DNA from 3 places in the Lacrimispora sp. 38-1 genome. Region 3 is predicted to be linked to each of the others. Evidence: riboswitches for the same ligand, from Rfam matches in the RefSeq annotation. Region 3 holds a riboswitch; each other region holds the start of a gene.
The links. A riboswitch is a leader RNA that binds a small molecule or an ion and turns the genes downstream of it on or off. The one in region 3 is predicted to bind thiamine pyrophosphate.

Region 1 (5,310 bases), on a different contig from region 3:
CTGACAAGAAAAAGATTCTTCAGGAAATGAGGAAAGCGGCCAATGATGAATTTTGAAAAGAAAATTAAAATCTGCGGCCTCACAGGAAAAGAAGATGTGATTGCCGTCAACACCTATCAGCCGGATTACGCAGGTTTTGTTTTTGCACCAGGAAGGCGGCAGCTGAATTTCAGGCAGGCTGAATTCTTAAGAAATGATCTGCTCCCTGAAATTCCGGCTGTAGGAGTCTTCGTAAACAGTCCGGCAGACGAGATCATTTCCCTGGTAAAAAGTAACATTATTCAGCTGATTCAGCTTCACGGGGAGGAACATGAGACGGATATTCTGGAACTGAAAAACAGATTAGACCGTCCGGTCCCCATTATTAAAGCAATCCGTGTCCAGTCCGCGGCTGATATTTCAGAAGCGGAAAAGCTTTCTGCAGACTATCTTCTTCTGGACTCCTATGTAAGGGGAATTCAGGGCGGAAGCGGGAAATGTTTTGACTGGAACATGATTCCGGCGATTAAAAAACCCTGGTTTCTGGCAGGGGGAATCGGCATGGAAAACATAGAGGAAGCTCTTAAAACCAAAGCATTCTGTCTGGATGTCAGCAGTCTGGCTGAAACAAATGGCAAAAAAGACCCGGAAAAAATAAAAAAAATCATACAAACAGTAAGGAGTGGAAAATCATGTCAAAAGGAAGATTTGGACAGCACGGCGGACAATTTATCCCCGAAACGCTGATGAATGCAGTGACGGAACTGGAGAAAGCCTACAATGCCTGTATGCAGGATGAAGAATTTCTGGCAGAGTTAAAGACACTGCATGAAACCTACACAGGAAGACCTTCTCTGCTTTACTACGCAGAGAAAATGACAGAGGATCTTGGCGGTGCAAAGATTTATTTAAAACGGGAAGATTTAAACCACACCGGATCCCACAAAATCAACAATGCACTTGGTCAGGTTCTTCTTGCAAAAAAAATGGGAAAAACCCGTGTCATCGCAGAAACCGGTGCAGGCCAGCACGGAGTGGCTACTGCTACTGCCGCAGCCTTAATGGGGATGGAATGTGAAATCTTCATGGGAAAAGAGGATACGGACCGCCAGGCATTAAATGTATTCCGTATGGAGCTTCTGGGTGCAAAGGTTCATCCAGTTACCAGCGGTACGCAGACCTTAAAGGATGCGGTAAATGAAACTCTCCGGGAATGGACCAACCGGGTGGAGGATACCCACTACGTTCTGGGTTCCGTCATGGGACCTCACCCATTTCCCACCATTGTGCGGGACTTCCAGAGCATCATCGGAAAGGAAGTCAGGGAGCAGATCTTAAAAGCAGAAGGAAAGCTTCCCGACATGCTGATCGCCTGTGTGGGCGGAGGCAGCAATGCCATGGGCCTGTTTTATGATTTTATTGGAGACAGCTCTGTTAAGCTGGTGGGCTGTGAGGCTGCAGGACACGGCATTGATACAGATAAAAATGCTGCCACCATCTCCACAGGAACCGTGGGTATTTTCCATGGTATGAAATCCTACTTCTGCCAGGATGAATACGGACAGATCGCTCCGGTTTACTCCATCTCAGCAGGACTTGACTATCCGGGAATCGGACCGGAGCACGCCGCACTGTTTGATACCGGAAGAGCAGATTATGTTCCTGTTACCGACAACGAGGCGGTAGATGCATTTGAATATTTATCCCGGAAGGAAGGAATCATACCAGCCATTGAAAGCGCCCATGCCGTGGCTTATGCCAGAAAAGTTGCACCTTCCATGGGAAAGGACCAGGTTATCGTCATTAACTTATCCGGCCGAGGAGACAAGGATGTGGCCGCAATTGCACGTTACAAGGGGGTAGAAATCTATGAGTAGAATCAGTGAAGCATTTGCAAAAGGGAAAGCATTTATCCCGTTTATTACAGCCGGTGACCCGGACCTTGCAATTACAGAGCAGCTGGTTCCTGCCATGGCTAAGGCAGGTGCCGATATCATAGAACTGGGAATTCCTTTTTCTGATCCGGTTGCAGAGGGAATCGTGATCCAGGAAGCTGACCAGCGCGCCCTTGCCTCCGGCACTACCTCAGATAAAATTTTCGAAACTGTCACACGCATTCGGCAAAAAACAAATGTGCCCCTGGCATTTATGACTTACATTAATCCCATATTTGTATATGGAAGCGAGCGTTTCATTAAAAATGCGGCAGAATGCGGCATCGATGCTCTTATCGTGCCAGATATGCCTTTTGAAGAAAAGAATGAACTTCATCCCATCTGCCAAAAGTACGGGATTGACTTAATTTCTCTGATCGCTCCCACTTCTAAGGAACGGATTACGGCCATTGCTTCAGAAGCAGAGGGATTTGTTTACTGTGTTTCTTCCATGGGCGTAACAGGTGTGAGAAAGGAAATCACCTCTGACATCGGAGATATGGTTTCTCTTGTAAAGAATTCCAAAGATATTCCCTGTGCCATAGGCTTTGGAATTTCCACACCGGAACAGGCGAAGGAATTAAGTAAATATGCAGATGGTATTATCGTGGGAAGCGCCATTGTGAAGCTGGCTGCCATGCATGGAAAAGACTGTGTGGAACCGATCTGCAGCTACATAAGAGAGATGAAATCTGCAATAACTGATTGATCCTCCCACTTTGATTAAGCAAATTCCACTTGACATTCATTTAGACCGGTGCTACACTAGTGCCACAAGAGGGAGCTCGTATGCGGGCTGAGAGGAAGTTATCAAACTTCGACCTTTATAACCTGATTTGGGTAATGCCAACGTAGGGATTTATACGAGACGGATGTATTGATCTGGGCCTGTACCTGTTGGTATGGGCTCTTTTTTTGTCCAGAGCCGTAAATCCCTCCAAATAATGAAGGAGGACTACATATGAATTACACCACACAGATGGATGCCGCAAGAAAAGGCATTATGACGCGGGAAATGGAAATCACAGCGAAAAAAGAAGGGATTAAACCGGAGGAGCTTATAAAGCTGATTGCACAAGGTAAGGCAGTTATCCCTGCCAACAAACACCATACCTGCCTGGAGCCAAACGCCATCGGTTCCATGCTGAAAACAAAAATCAATGTAAATCTTGGAACTTCCAGAGATTTAAATGACATGGATCTGGAATTAAAAAAGGTAGAGGATGCGGTTTCACTGGGGGCTGAATCCATTATGGATTTAAGTTCCTTCGGAGATACAAGGAAATTCAGGAAACGGCTGACAGGAGAATGCCCGGCCATGATTGGAACGGTGCCCATTTACGATGCCGTTGTTTATTATCATAAGCCTCTTAAGGAGATAACTTCTGAAGAATGGATTCAGATTGTGGAAATGCATGCCCTTGACGGAGTGGATTTCATGACTATTCACGTAGGCATCAACAAGCAGACAGCGCACCGTTTTAAAGAGGCAAAACGCCTGACTAATATTGTATCCAGAGGCGGTTCCATCATCTTTGCCTGGATGGAGATGACTGGAAATGAAAATCCATTCTATGAGCATTATGACCGTATTCTGGAAATCTGCCGGGAACATGATGTGACATTAAGCCTTGGAGATGCCTGCCGACCTGGCTGCATTGCGGATGCCTCTGATATTTCCCAGATTGAAGAGCTGGTTACCCTTGGGGAACTGACCCGCCGTGCGTGGGAAAAGGATGTACAGGTAATTATTGAAGGACCAGGACATATGCCCCTGGACCAGATCGCCGCCAATATGAAAATCCAGCAGACTATCTGTAAGGGTGCACCTTTTTATGTACTGGGGCCTCTCGTCACTGACATTGCTCCCGGATATGATCACATTACCGCAGCCATCGGAGGGGCCATAGCTGCTGCTGCCGGAGCTTCTTTCCTCTGCTACGTGACCCCTGCGGAACATTTAAGGCTTCCTGATGCAGATGATGTGAAGGAAGGCATTATCTCTGCCCGGATTGCAGCCCATGCTGCTGATCTGGCAAAAGGCATCAAGGGTGCGAAAGAATGGGATTACCAGATGAGTGATGCAAGGAAACGGCTGGACTGGGAAGCAATGTTTGCTCTGTCCATTGATCCGGAAAAAGCAAGAAGGTATCGTGCATCTTCCAAACCGGAAAAAGAAGATACCTGTTCCATGTGCGGTAATTTCTGCGCTATGAAAAATATGAACCGGATTTTAGACGGAGAGATTGTCAACATCTATGACGAATGATATTGACTTAAAAGGAGAAAAAATCATGAATCCGAAAACAAATTTAAATAAAGCTGCTGTCACTCAGACCTCTGCAGGAGTTACCATAAAAAAATTGGCGGCTGGCGGAATGCTGGTAGCACTCACCGTTTCGCTCTCCGGCTTTTCCATTCCCATCGGAGCCTCCAAATGTTTCCCGATTCAGCACCTGGTAAATGTACTGGCAGGGGTATTTTTAGGTCCTGCTTACGGAGTTGCCATGGCATTTGTCTCATCTCTCATCAGAAACTTATCCGGTACCGGAACGCTTCTGGCTTTCCCCGGAAGCATGGTGGGGGCATATCTCAGTGCGCTTCTGTTTAAAAAGACCGGAAAACTTCTTTTGGCCTATGTGGGAGAAATTACAGGAACCGGGCTGATCGGCGCTCTTCTCAGCTATCCGGTTGCAGTGCTGATACTGGGAAAGGAAGTTGCAGTTTTCTTCTTTGTTGTTCCCTTTCTTATGAGCACAGTGTGCGGTACTCTGTTTGCCGCCTTTTTATTAGAAACGTTTCGCAGGCTGGGTCTGCTTTCCTATCTGCGCCAGCTGATTAACTGATGGTTTATGATTGACAAAACGTGTATACTGCAATATGATTAAAAGGTAAAAATAATAAAAAGAGGTGAAGAAATTCCGGTATATCAGATGTTATAAATTCGCAGACATGGATATAGCTGGAAAAGAGTAAAAAAATCAATGGAACAGACGAAAATTAAAAGCTGAATTGTCAGCCTTATTTTTGTGCCTGCTTTTTGATTTTATTTACTCTCAGTCTTTTCTTTATCGATTTAAGAACAGCCGCGGAGTAATGTCCGCGGCTATTATTTTACCAATTTATAAGGAGGCGCTCATTATGCTGTATGAAATCAAAGATTTATTAAAACGACCTGAATTATATCAGGAAACCAGTATTCCTTTTTGGGATGATGAATACATTTCCAGACAAATGCTGAAAGCCCATCTTGATCCGGAATTTGACGGTGCCAGCCGAAAGCTGGATTTTATCCGGAAATCAGCGGAATGGATTGCCAAAACGGTTCCGCCCAAAGACTATCCCCTGCTGCTGGATTTAGGGTGCGGTCCCGGAATCTATGGAGAATTCTTTTCAA
Region 2 (5,310 bases), on a different contig from region 3:
CATTTCGGTGGCTGTGGAACCAGCCGGAGATTACTGTTGTGCTTTCAGGAATGAATTCCATGGAGATGCTTAAGGAAAACATTAAAGTAGCATCTGAAACGGAAGTAAATGCTTTTACAGAAGATGATTTTAAGCTGTTTGGCAAGGTGAGAGAAATACTTGATAAGACAATTAAGGTCCCCTGTACCGGTTGTAATTACTGTATGCCGTGTCCGAAAGGAGTGGATATCCCGACCTGTTTTTCCTGCTACAATGACATGGAGATAGAAGGGAAATTTGCAGCCATTGGAAAATATATTATGCAGACCGGCATTAAGAACCAGCCCCACAACGCTTCTCTTTGTGTGAAATGTAAAAAATGCGAATCCCATTGTCCCCAGCATATAAAAATCAGTGAAGAATTAAATCAGGTGACGAAATCAATGGAAGGATTTTATTATAAACCACTTCGGTTCTTTATAAAAAGGTTTATGAAGTTTGATAAATAACAGACAAAGCTTCCGCTGATTTGACTAAACCATGCTTAGAAAGATTGGTTGGTGAAATAAATATGATAACTGTTGATTCTATTTCGTTATTGCATGAATTGTTAGGGTATGGTAAACCGAAGCATCCCTTAATTACATTAATAGATTTAGATAATATTAAACTCAGTGACAATTATTATAATGTTCCGTTTATGCTTAATTATTATATGATTTCCTTAAAAAACAATCCTGACTGCGAGTTGAGATATGGAAGAAAATATTTTGATTTTCACGAAGGAAGCCTGATTTTTACAGCACCAGGGCAGATGCTTACAATAGGAGAACAACGGGAAAATGGAAAAACAAACGGCTGGATGCTTTGCTTTCATGAAGATCTGATCAGAGGGACAACCCTTTGGAATAAGATGTCTGAATACAGCTTTTTTGAATATGAAGCAAATGAAGCTTTACAGCTGTCAGATCTTGAAAAGAATACCATTGAAAGTATAGTTGAAAATATACAGACGGAATACAGCGGAAATATAGATATATACAGCAAGGAGTTAATTGTATCAAATCTTGAGGTTTTGCTAAACTATGCCAAACGTTATTACGGAAGGCAGTTTTTAACCAGAACCGTAGTTTGTAAAGAATCAGTTGAAAATTTTAAAAAGATTCTAAAGAAGCAGTGCAGTAAGGAGACCATTGAACAGAACGGAATGCCCAGTGTCAAAAATCTGGCTGCAGCTATGGGCTATTCACCCAATTATCTGTCTGATATGCTGAAAAAAGAAACCGGAAAGACAACTCAGGAATATATAAAGCTACAGGTACTTGATATTGCGCAGGAATTACTGATAAAGACAAAAGAACCCATTTATCAGATAGCTGGTAAACTTGGGTTTGAGCAGCCTTCCAGTTTCACTAAATTTTTTAAGCTGCAGACAGGAGTCAGTCCTCTGGATTATCGAAAACATCATAGATTGTGATTAAAAGTTAAAAGTAAGCGATAGATGAAGTATAATCATTTATGGCTTACTATTTTTTATGACAGGTAACTTTATTCTGCTTGACAACCTGACGATAATATAATTAAAATATTTGAAAGAATGCTGGAATGGGATGACAGATAAAAGGGTTGAATCAGAATACATATGATAGAGGTGATGGTATGCTTAGCCATATACGAATGAAAATGCTTCTGATCGTTATTCCGGTATTATGTGTGGTCATCATGCTGAGTTATAGTGCAAGTGTACGGACAGCAAAGAGGATCGTTGATCATGAGACCAGTGAGAGAATATCTGCAGAAAAGGAAATACAGAAAAATATTATTGAAAAAAACATGAATGATGCTGCTGAAATATCACGTGTTCTGGCAGTGTTTGCGGGGAATGGGTACAAAGATTATTCCCCTGATTATTACATTCATATTTTAGAGCCGGTTGTCAGGGATAATCCGTTTATTTTAGGGGCTGGATTCTGGTTTGAACCTTATCTGTATGATCAGTCCCAAAAATATATGGGACCCTATGTGTACAGGGATGGTGACCGGATTATTCCAACTTTCGAATACAGCAGCTCTGATTACGATTACTTTTCACAGAATTATTACACTCTTGCAAAAAAGACGGAAAAAACTGTCTGGACTGATATGTACTATGACCAGACCTCCAATTTGTATATGATTACCTGCTCTCAGCCTGTTACAGACGAAAACGGAACATATATCGGCTGTGTTACTGTTGATGTAGGTCTGTCTTCCATGCAGAAATTTATCTCAGACTACATTGCCAGATATGACGGTACAACCTATATTATTAACAGGGAAGGAACCTATCTTGCTGCGGAAGACGAAGCTGTGGTGAAGGCAAAAGGCAGCGTATACGATTCAGAAAATCAGTCCTTTCTTTTAGCAGTTTCTGAAATCATTTCCAATGAGGATGGAAGCACTTCCTATCACCGGAATAAACAAAAGATCAGTCTGTATTATAAAACGCTCAATGACCTGGGCTGGAAAATTGTTTTTGAGATTCCGGAGAGTTCCATTAATCAGCCTTTGCGTCAGCTGTCAGACACATTTATATGGATTTTCGGTCTTTCTCTGCTGTTTATGTCTTTCACTGTTTTTATTCTCACGGACAGAATTATTGACCGTCCGGTAAACGCTATTTTAAGAGAAATAAAAAGCATTGGAGAACGCCGGCTCGACCAGAAAGTGAGCAGTGAGCTGGTAACAAGATCAGATGAATTCGGATTAATAGGAAAGTCTCTTGAAGAAATGAAGCAGCAGATAAAGCAGAGCAGTGAAAAGCTTAATCAGTCTCTGAATGAGAATGTCGATTCCCAGAAACAGTTAATCCGGCAGAATCAGATCTTAACAGAGCGGGAAACCCAGATGTATCACAGTCTGAAATATGCAAATTCCCTGATGGAAGCCATTCCGGACACGGTATTCGTCATTTCCAAAGAAGGGGTATTTCTAGACGGTATCGGGGATATGGATCATTTGTTTTTTAAAAAGGATCAGTTTATCGGTAAAAATATTAAAGATGTGATGCCCCGCCGCATCGCGGCAAAGGGAAGTGAGCTGATCAGCCAGGTTTTTCTTACTGGAGAGAACCAGAAGATTGAATATGAATGGACCAGTGGACAGGTCAAAGAATATCATGAACTCAGGATTGTAAAATGGTTTGATGATAAAGTCATTGCAATTGCCAGAAACATAACGGAAACTCATAATTATATCAGGGAAATTGAAGAAATCAGTTATCATGATCAGGTGACCGGACTGCATAACAGAAGGTATTTTGATAAAAAAGCGAAAGAACTGGACCGGAAAGAAAATTATCCAATGAGCGTTATTTTTTCCGATCTCAACGGATTAAAGATGGTAAATGACTCCTTTGGCCACGAATATGGAGATTATATGCTGAAACGATTTGCTGAAATACTGGCGGATTCTGAAAAGGAAGGGGAATTGATCAGCCGTGTAGGCGGAGATGAGTTTGCTATTATTTTAAAAAAGACTGAGAAAGCGGAGACAGAACAGTATATCCGGGAATTAAAAGAAAAATGTGCAGGCGAGACCATCAATGGAATCGAGCTGTCGGTTTCATTCGGCTATTGCATTATAACGGATTCTGGTTTATCAGTTCTAAATGCCGTGAAGCTGGCAGAAGATGAGATGTATCAGAACAAATTATATGAGGCTTACAGCAGAAGAAGCAAAACACTGGATATTATATTAAACACCCTTCATGAAAAGAATCCAAGGGAGGAACAGCATTCCCAGAGGGTAGCAGAACTTTGTGAAACAATGGCCAGACAGATGGGGATGCCTGACAGTGACATTAAGAAGATTAAGGCAGCCGGGCTGCTCCACGACATCGGAAAAATTGGAATTCAGGAAGCGCTGCTGAATAAACCGGGTATGCTAACAGAAGATGAATATCAGGAGATCCGCAAGCATTCAGAAATTGGATACCGCATATTAAACACCTCCCCCAATATGTCGGAAATAGCAGAGATTGTTTTATGCCACCATGAACGGTGGGATGGAAAGGGGTACCCAAAGGGAAGAAGCAAAACAGATATTCCGCTGTATGCTAGAATTATATCTATTGCTGACGCCTACGATGCCATGACAAGTGACAGAAGTTACCGGAGGGCACTGCCGGCTGCTTATGCAAGAAATGAACTGATCCGGGGTGCAGGAAAGCAGTTTGATCCGGAGCTGGTTGATTTTTTTGTCAATCATGTAATCGGATTGAATTGACTTCGGATGTCTGCTGTGTTAAAATCGAGAAAAATCAATATAGTTTTGGGGAGCTGGTGACCCGGCTGAGAGGAAGTTTTGAACTTCGACCCGTTTAACCTGATTTGGGTAATGCCAACGTAGGGACAGCCACTCTTACTGAATATCATGAGATATGTCTTTCCTGGCATATCTCATTTTTTTCCCTCAAAACCAGGAAAAGGAGATAAGAAAATGTTTGAACAGATCATTACAAATGTAAGAAACAAGGTACCACTGGTTCATGCAATCACAAACTATGTGACTGTAAACGACTGCGCCAACATCATACTGGCCAGCGGAGGATCCCCGATTATGGCGGATGACATCAATGAGGTCCGTGACATCACTGCTATTTCTTCTGCTCTGGTGCTCAATATGGGAACCCTGAATGAGAGAACGGCTGCGTCCATGACTGCAGCAGGAAAAACAGCAAATAAATGCGGCCTTCCTGTTGTTTTGGATCCTGTGGGAGCAGGGGCATCAGCATATCGGAATAAAACAGCATTTCAGCTTTTGGAAGAGATAAAATTTTCCGTGATTAAAGGAAATATATCTGAAATTAAATTTCTGGCTGCAGGAGAAGGTAGAACCTCAGGAGTAGATGCCTGTGAAGCTGATAAAGTAACAGAGGAGAATTTAAAGAGTGTGGCAGAATTTGCAAGAGCGTTTTCAAAAAGAACCGGCTCTGTCATTGTGATTACTGGTGCCATTGATCTGGTGGCAGATAAGGCCCATGTGTATGCAATCAGAAACGGCCATTCCATGATGAGTAAAATGACTGGAACGGGCTGTATGCTTTCCGCTGTTACCGGAAGCTATATTGGTGCCAATCCCGGTGATATTTTTAACGCATCAGCAGCTGCCGTATGCGGGATGGGTTTGTGCGGTGAACGGGCATATGAGAGAATGTGTGAGCTTCATGGAGGCACCGGTACATACCGTATGCTTTTGATTGATGAAATGAGCGGACTGGATGAAAAAATGCTGGAAGAAGGTGCAAAGTATGAATGTATCTAAAGAAAACATGCTTTTGTATGTGGTCAC
Region 3 (5,310 bases):
AAAAGGAAAGGATACGCTTTTTGAAATGAATCATCGGATAATCTGAGCATAATATTAAGAGCACCACGTTCAGCGAATATATCACAAAGAAGCTTTTTCTTTCTGCGGTAAGTAACGCACCATCCGTAGCTATTTCCGTAAGGAAAGCGTATCTCGCTTTGCGCACATATTTCCTCCGCCATAAATCGATCCAGATCAGAAAATAGCATTCCACTCGTGCCACACCATTCGACCAATTGAGAGATATCGGGGCGAATTGATTTGTCAAGCATTCTTTCATACATAGTCTTACCTCCATTCAATCATATATTTACCGGATTTTTAATTTTCTAATTCAAAGCTCATCAAAAACGACTTTACATCATCGCATGTCATAAACCCACTCATGATACAGGCTCCTTTGGCTCCTGCTTTACAGACAGAACGGGCATTATTACATTCAATCCCTCCGATCGCATAAACTGGTATAGATACACTTTTGCAAATACATTCCAGGAAGCGGACACCCCGCCCGGGTAATCCCTTCTTGCAGTCGGTTGCAAAAATATGCCCGGCGATAATATAAGTACAGCCAAGTCTCTCAGCTTCCTTGGCCTCCTCTGCCGAATGACAGGATACACCAATTATTTTAAAGTGCCTCTTCTGTACATCGGTCATTTCCCGCATTTTCGGAAGCGGAAGGTGTATCGCCTCCGCATTCAGCTCTATGGCAGTATCAACAAAACTATGAAGTACACATGGAATCTGGTGCTTTGTACAAATTTGAATGACCTGTTTTGCAAGCTGCCTGTATTGTACCTCTGATAAGTCCTTTTCCCGGAGGATGATACCTGCAGGATGGCTGAGAGCAATTTTTTCTATTCGATGCAGAAAATCTTCCTTACACAAAATCCGGCTGGTAATACAATAAATATTAAACATAGAGATAATCATTCAAAACGGGCTGCAAGCCTTCCTTAGAAATGTGCTCATACATTTTTTTGAAGCTGCGACTGTCATTAATTTCAAACTGTTCATCGCCTTGTGTTCCGTCTGACTCCTTTCCCCTGTATTTGCTTTCATGATCGCCAATTCCTGTTGAAACTCCTGCAGAAACTTTCGTGGCTGCAATTTTTACAATACCATTGCGGAAAGCCTCACTCTCACGGGAAGAAACAGTAATTCCCACAAACGGCAGAAAAATGCGGTAAGCACAGATGACCTGACAAAGCTGCTTTTCACCCACATCAATAGGATTTATTTTCTCATTATTAATGATGGGGCGAAGTCTGGGACAGGAAAGGGACATTTCTGCATGCGGGTATTTTCTTTGTAAATAATACACGTGAAGTGCACTGGCAAGTGCATCCGTACGAAAATCGGAAAGGCCCAGCAATGCAGAAAATCCTACGCCCCGCATACCGCCTCTGAGAGCTCGTTCCTGCGCATCAAAACGATAGGGCCACACCCGCTTGTGCCCATATAAATGTATGGTTTCGTATTTATCTGCATGATAGGTTTCCTGAAACACCGTTACATAGTCTGCTCCACATTGGTGGAGATACCGATACTCGTCTGTATTTACCGGATATATTTCCAATCCAACCATGCGGAAAAATCTCCGGGCCAGCTTACAGGCTTCACCAATGTAGGCCACATCACTCTGAGTACGGCTTTCTCCTGTAAGTATCAGGATTTCCTCCATACCGCTGTCTGCAATAATCTTCATTTCATGCTCAATCTGCTCCATGCTCAGCTTCATACGTCTGATATGGTTATAACAGTTAAATCCGCAATACACACAGTAGTTTTCACAATAGTTTGCAATATACAGCGGAGTAAAAAGATATACTGTATTGCCAAAGTGCCTGCTGGTTTCCAGTCTCGCTTTGCGGGCCAGCTGCTCAAGAAAGGATTCTGCCGCAGGTGATAACAGCGCTTTGAAATCTTCCAGCGAACAAATCTCATGATCCAATGCTGACATAACATCTTTTGCAGTATATTGGGAGTAGTCATAGGACTTCATCTGAGATATAACCTTTTCGCAGATACCGGATTGAATTTGTTCCATTCCAGGCAGATACTCCATGTGATTTTTGCGGCATGACGGATCCGTTTCCAGTAGATGTTTCTTCTCAAGAACGGCTTCTGACAAATACTCAGAATCAACCAAAAATTTATTTTCCATATAATGCCCCCCTAGTTATGCAGAAAACCGGTCAGAGGGTCGGAGGCAGCTGCTCCGCGTACAAGAACTCTTCCAAGACCAGAAAGATATGCCTTTCTTCCCGCATCGATTGCCTGACGAAATGCAGATGCCATCAGAGGGAGGTTCCCGGCTGTAGCAAGAGCAGTATTTGCCATAATTGCCGCGGCGCCCATTTCCATTGCCTCACAAGCCTGGGAAGGCCGGCCAATGCCGGCATCAACTATGACTGGAAGATCGATCTCATCTATTAAGATCTGAATAAACTCCCGTGTAGCGAGTCCCTTGTTGGAGCCGATGGGAGAAGCAAGCGGCATAATAGCAGCAGCACCAGCACTCACCAGATCACGAGCTGTATTCAAATCGGGATACATATAAGGCAAAACCACAAATCCTTCGTTTGCAAGAATTTCTGCGGCCTTGATGGTTTCCTGATTATCGGGCAGCAGATATTTGGAGTCCCGCATAATTTCAATCTTCACAAAGTTACCGCACCCTAATTCTCTTGCAAGCCTGGCGATTCGCACTGCTTCCCCGGCATCTCTTGCGCCGGAAGTATTGGGAAGCAGTGTGACCCCTTTCGGAATGTAATCCAGAATGTTTTCCTGTTCTTTCGTATTGGCTCGGCGAACGGCAAGGGTAATGATTTCTGCACCGGCATCCTTTACCGCTGCTTCAATCAGGCTCAGGGAATATTTTCCGGAACCCAGAATGAACCGGGAACTAAATTCCTGATCGCCAATAATCAGTTTGTCGTTTGATTGCATAATGTCTACCTTCTTTCTGTAATTCAAGCTTCATATTTTTCTGCAAGAATGCGGAGCACCATATGTGCCTGATGTGCGGCGCACAACATGACTCGTGAGGACATAAGTCCAATATTATCCTCTACATCACTAACTTCATCTCCACAGAGGTAGAAATGATCTGTAATTCTTCTGGTTCTTACAACGTTAGCGGAATCAATTCCTGCCATTCCGGAAGCGGCGATCAGATACCTTTCAGACATCTTTTCCAGCACACTGTTTACCAGCATAGCTTTAGCCTCAGCCCCATCGAAGGCCTCACAAATGATATCCGCATTACAAAGCATTTCATTAAAGTTATTCTCATCGATTTTCCTGGTATGTGTGATGACTCTTATATATGGTGCGATTTCCTTTAAGTTTGCAGCAAGAGCCTCTGTTTTGAAACAACCGGTTTGGGAAGCCTTATACTGCTGGCGGTGGAGATTAGAAACATCCACTTTATCAAAATCAATCAGAATCAGCCTGCCCACGCCTGCACGGGCAAGGGAAACAGCAATATTTGATCCAAGACCTCCAAGCCCGCAGATAGCGACAGTGGAGCTTGCGAACTTATCCTGCAAAGACTTTCCGTTCCGATTGTCAAGAGCTCTCCTCATTTCATCCATTGTAGGAATGTTGTTCATATCAACCTCCTCCTACAAAACTGACTACCTCAACAACATCACCATTTTGAAGTACTGTTTTCTCATAATGCTCTTTTGTAACGATTACTCCGTTCCATTCAACAGCAATCCGCTTGGGATTGTATCTGGTACCTGCCAGATATTCTGCCAGAGTTTTTCCTGCTGCTTCATGAAAAATGCCATTGATTTTTATCATGATTTTAATCCTCCTTAAAAAAATAGGAAGCTGCCTGATTGGCAACTTCCCATATTACTTATAAATTCAGTCGTCCCTACGTTGGCATTATCCAAATCAGGTTAATGGGTCGAAAGTCACACCTTCCTCTCAGCCTGTTTGGGTAAAAACACCCGCAAGCTCCCCGGTATTAAATTGTTATGAATAATAATACTACTATACGTGTGATTATGCAAGACAAATAAAAGGAAAAAGAGATTTATTTTGAATGCTGCATTTCCGTTCAGGTGCATCAGAGGAAGAAGCCGGGAGAGATGCAACAAGGGTAAACACCTGTGAAGATGATAAAATGGTTATTTTCTGCTTACGTTGCATTGAAATTTCACTTAACAAAGTTTCCGGGAAATCCTTTGTAACAGCAGAAGAGAATTCGTTCTGTATTTCATCAATTGCAAATTTCATACCATCATCACAATTGTGGTATTTTAACAGATCACTTAAGCTCTCCAAAGGTGCATTCTGGTACTAAATACCACACCATAGTCATGGTTTTCCCGGCTCCCTGCCTGCCGCAAAACATTTTAAGCCCAAAGGGGCGAAAAGACAACGATTCCTTGCTTTTCCAACTTTAATTTCTTACGCAGATCAATCAATTTCCACCTAAGGAATACCATAAAATGACCAAACTAAATGGCAGGAAGTTTCAGGCAGAGAAACGCAAAACAGATAAATCCTATAAACATTTTAAAAATTATCATAATACCTCCTTTAAATTTCAGTTTTCTGGATTAACTACAATAAAAAACTACCAGTTTATACTGATAGTTAGGAATTCTCTTTACATATTCAATTTTATTGGCCTTACATTATGCTCATAATATTTACTATAAATTATAACTGTTTCTTTAATGTATATAGTCTGATATCATCTGGAAAACCGTTGACTTCCCCACAAATAACATATCCTTGCTTTTGATAAAAAAGTGGAGCTTGAAAAGAATATGTCGTCAGGTGAGCAATCTGGCATCCGGAGGCTTTTGCTTGATGTTCAATTACTTCCAATAAACGTGATGCTATTTTTTGTCCTCTATAAGCTTCCTGCACCCAAAGAACCTCTATTTCTAAGGATGAGAGATAAGTAGATCCCGATACACCTCCCACAATAACTTCCTTTTCATTTCGTGCTATATTTGTAAACTCTATATTTGGTACTTTTAATTTACCGTTTGTTTTTTTCATATTGTGCTCAAGCATTCCATTTATACGAACTGAATTAAAAAACTCTTGTTCATCACAATCATTATAAATAGTTATAGACATTTTTGTCACCTCCATAAAACCAGTGTAATAATCTTTTTATAAGTAGAATATCATCAAACCTGCTAACTATCAATATTAAGTTTTCAATGTACACTAATACGTTAAATTCTAATTTAACTAATACCAAAAACCTGAAAACAAAATAGTTTATTTTCTCTTCCAGATAGCCATAAGCCGGGATAAAGAGAAACATCAAAA

Region 1: linked by a shared signal. The riboswitch ahead of thiC (phosphomethylpyrimidine synthase ThiC) and the one ahead of thiS (sulfur carrier protein ThiS) in region 3 are both predicted to bind thiamine pyrophosphate.
Region 2: linked by a shared signal. The riboswitch ahead of thiM (hydroxyethylthiazole kinase) and the one ahead of thiS (sulfur carrier protein ThiS) in region 3 are both predicted to bind thiamine pyrophosphate.

Annotation. Positions count from the first base shown of each region.
Region 1 covers NZ_JBANEW010000066.1:26,520-31,829, forward strand. Annotated here, with positions in the region: gene trpC (indole-3-glycerol phosphate synthase TrpC) at 1-56, shown strand, start outside; gene V7D18_RS19565 (phosphoribosylanthranilate isomerase) at 43-726, shown strand; gene trpB (tryptophan synthase subunit beta) at 672-1,856, shown strand; gene trpA (tryptophan synthase subunit alpha) at 1,849-2,622, shown strand; TPP riboswitch at 2,681-2,789, shown strand; gene thiC (phosphomethylpyrimidine synthase ThiC) at 2,875-4,182, shown strand; gene thiW (energy coupling factor transporter S component ThiW) at 4,208-4,759, shown strand; gene V7D18_RS19590 (class I SAM-dependent methyltransferase) at 5,055-5,310, shown strand, end outside.
Region 2 covers NZ_JBANEW010000043.1:205,202-210,511, forward strand. Annotated here, with positions in the region: gene V7D18_RS09305 (aldo/keto reductase) at 1-488, shown strand, start outside; gene V7D18_RS09310 (helix-turn-helix domain-containing protein) at 551-1,456, shown strand; gene V7D18_RS09315 (HD domain-containing phosphohydrolase) at 1,639-4,245, shown strand; TPP riboswitch at 4,282-4,389, shown strand; gene thiM (hydroxyethylthiazole kinase) at 4,459-5,283, shown strand; gene thiE (thiamine phosphate synthase) at 5,270-5,310, shown strand, end outside.
Region 3 covers NZ_JBANEW010000099.1:253,576-258,885, reverse strand. Annotated here, with positions in the region: gene V7D18_RS26840 (DUF3788 domain-containing protein) at 1-284, opposite strand, end outside; gene V7D18_RS26835 (thiamine phosphate synthase) at 322-921, opposite strand; gene thiH (2-iminoacetate synthase ThiH) at 914-2,167, opposite strand; gene V7D18_RS26825 (thiazole synthase) at 2,179-2,952, opposite strand; gene thiF (thiamine biosynthesis protein ThiF) at 2,976-3,617, opposite strand; gene thiS (sulfur carrier protein ThiS) at 3,619-3,813, opposite strand; TPP riboswitch at 3,870-3,989, opposite strand; gene V7D18_RS26810 (GNAT family N-acetyltransferase) at 4,684-5,112, opposite strand.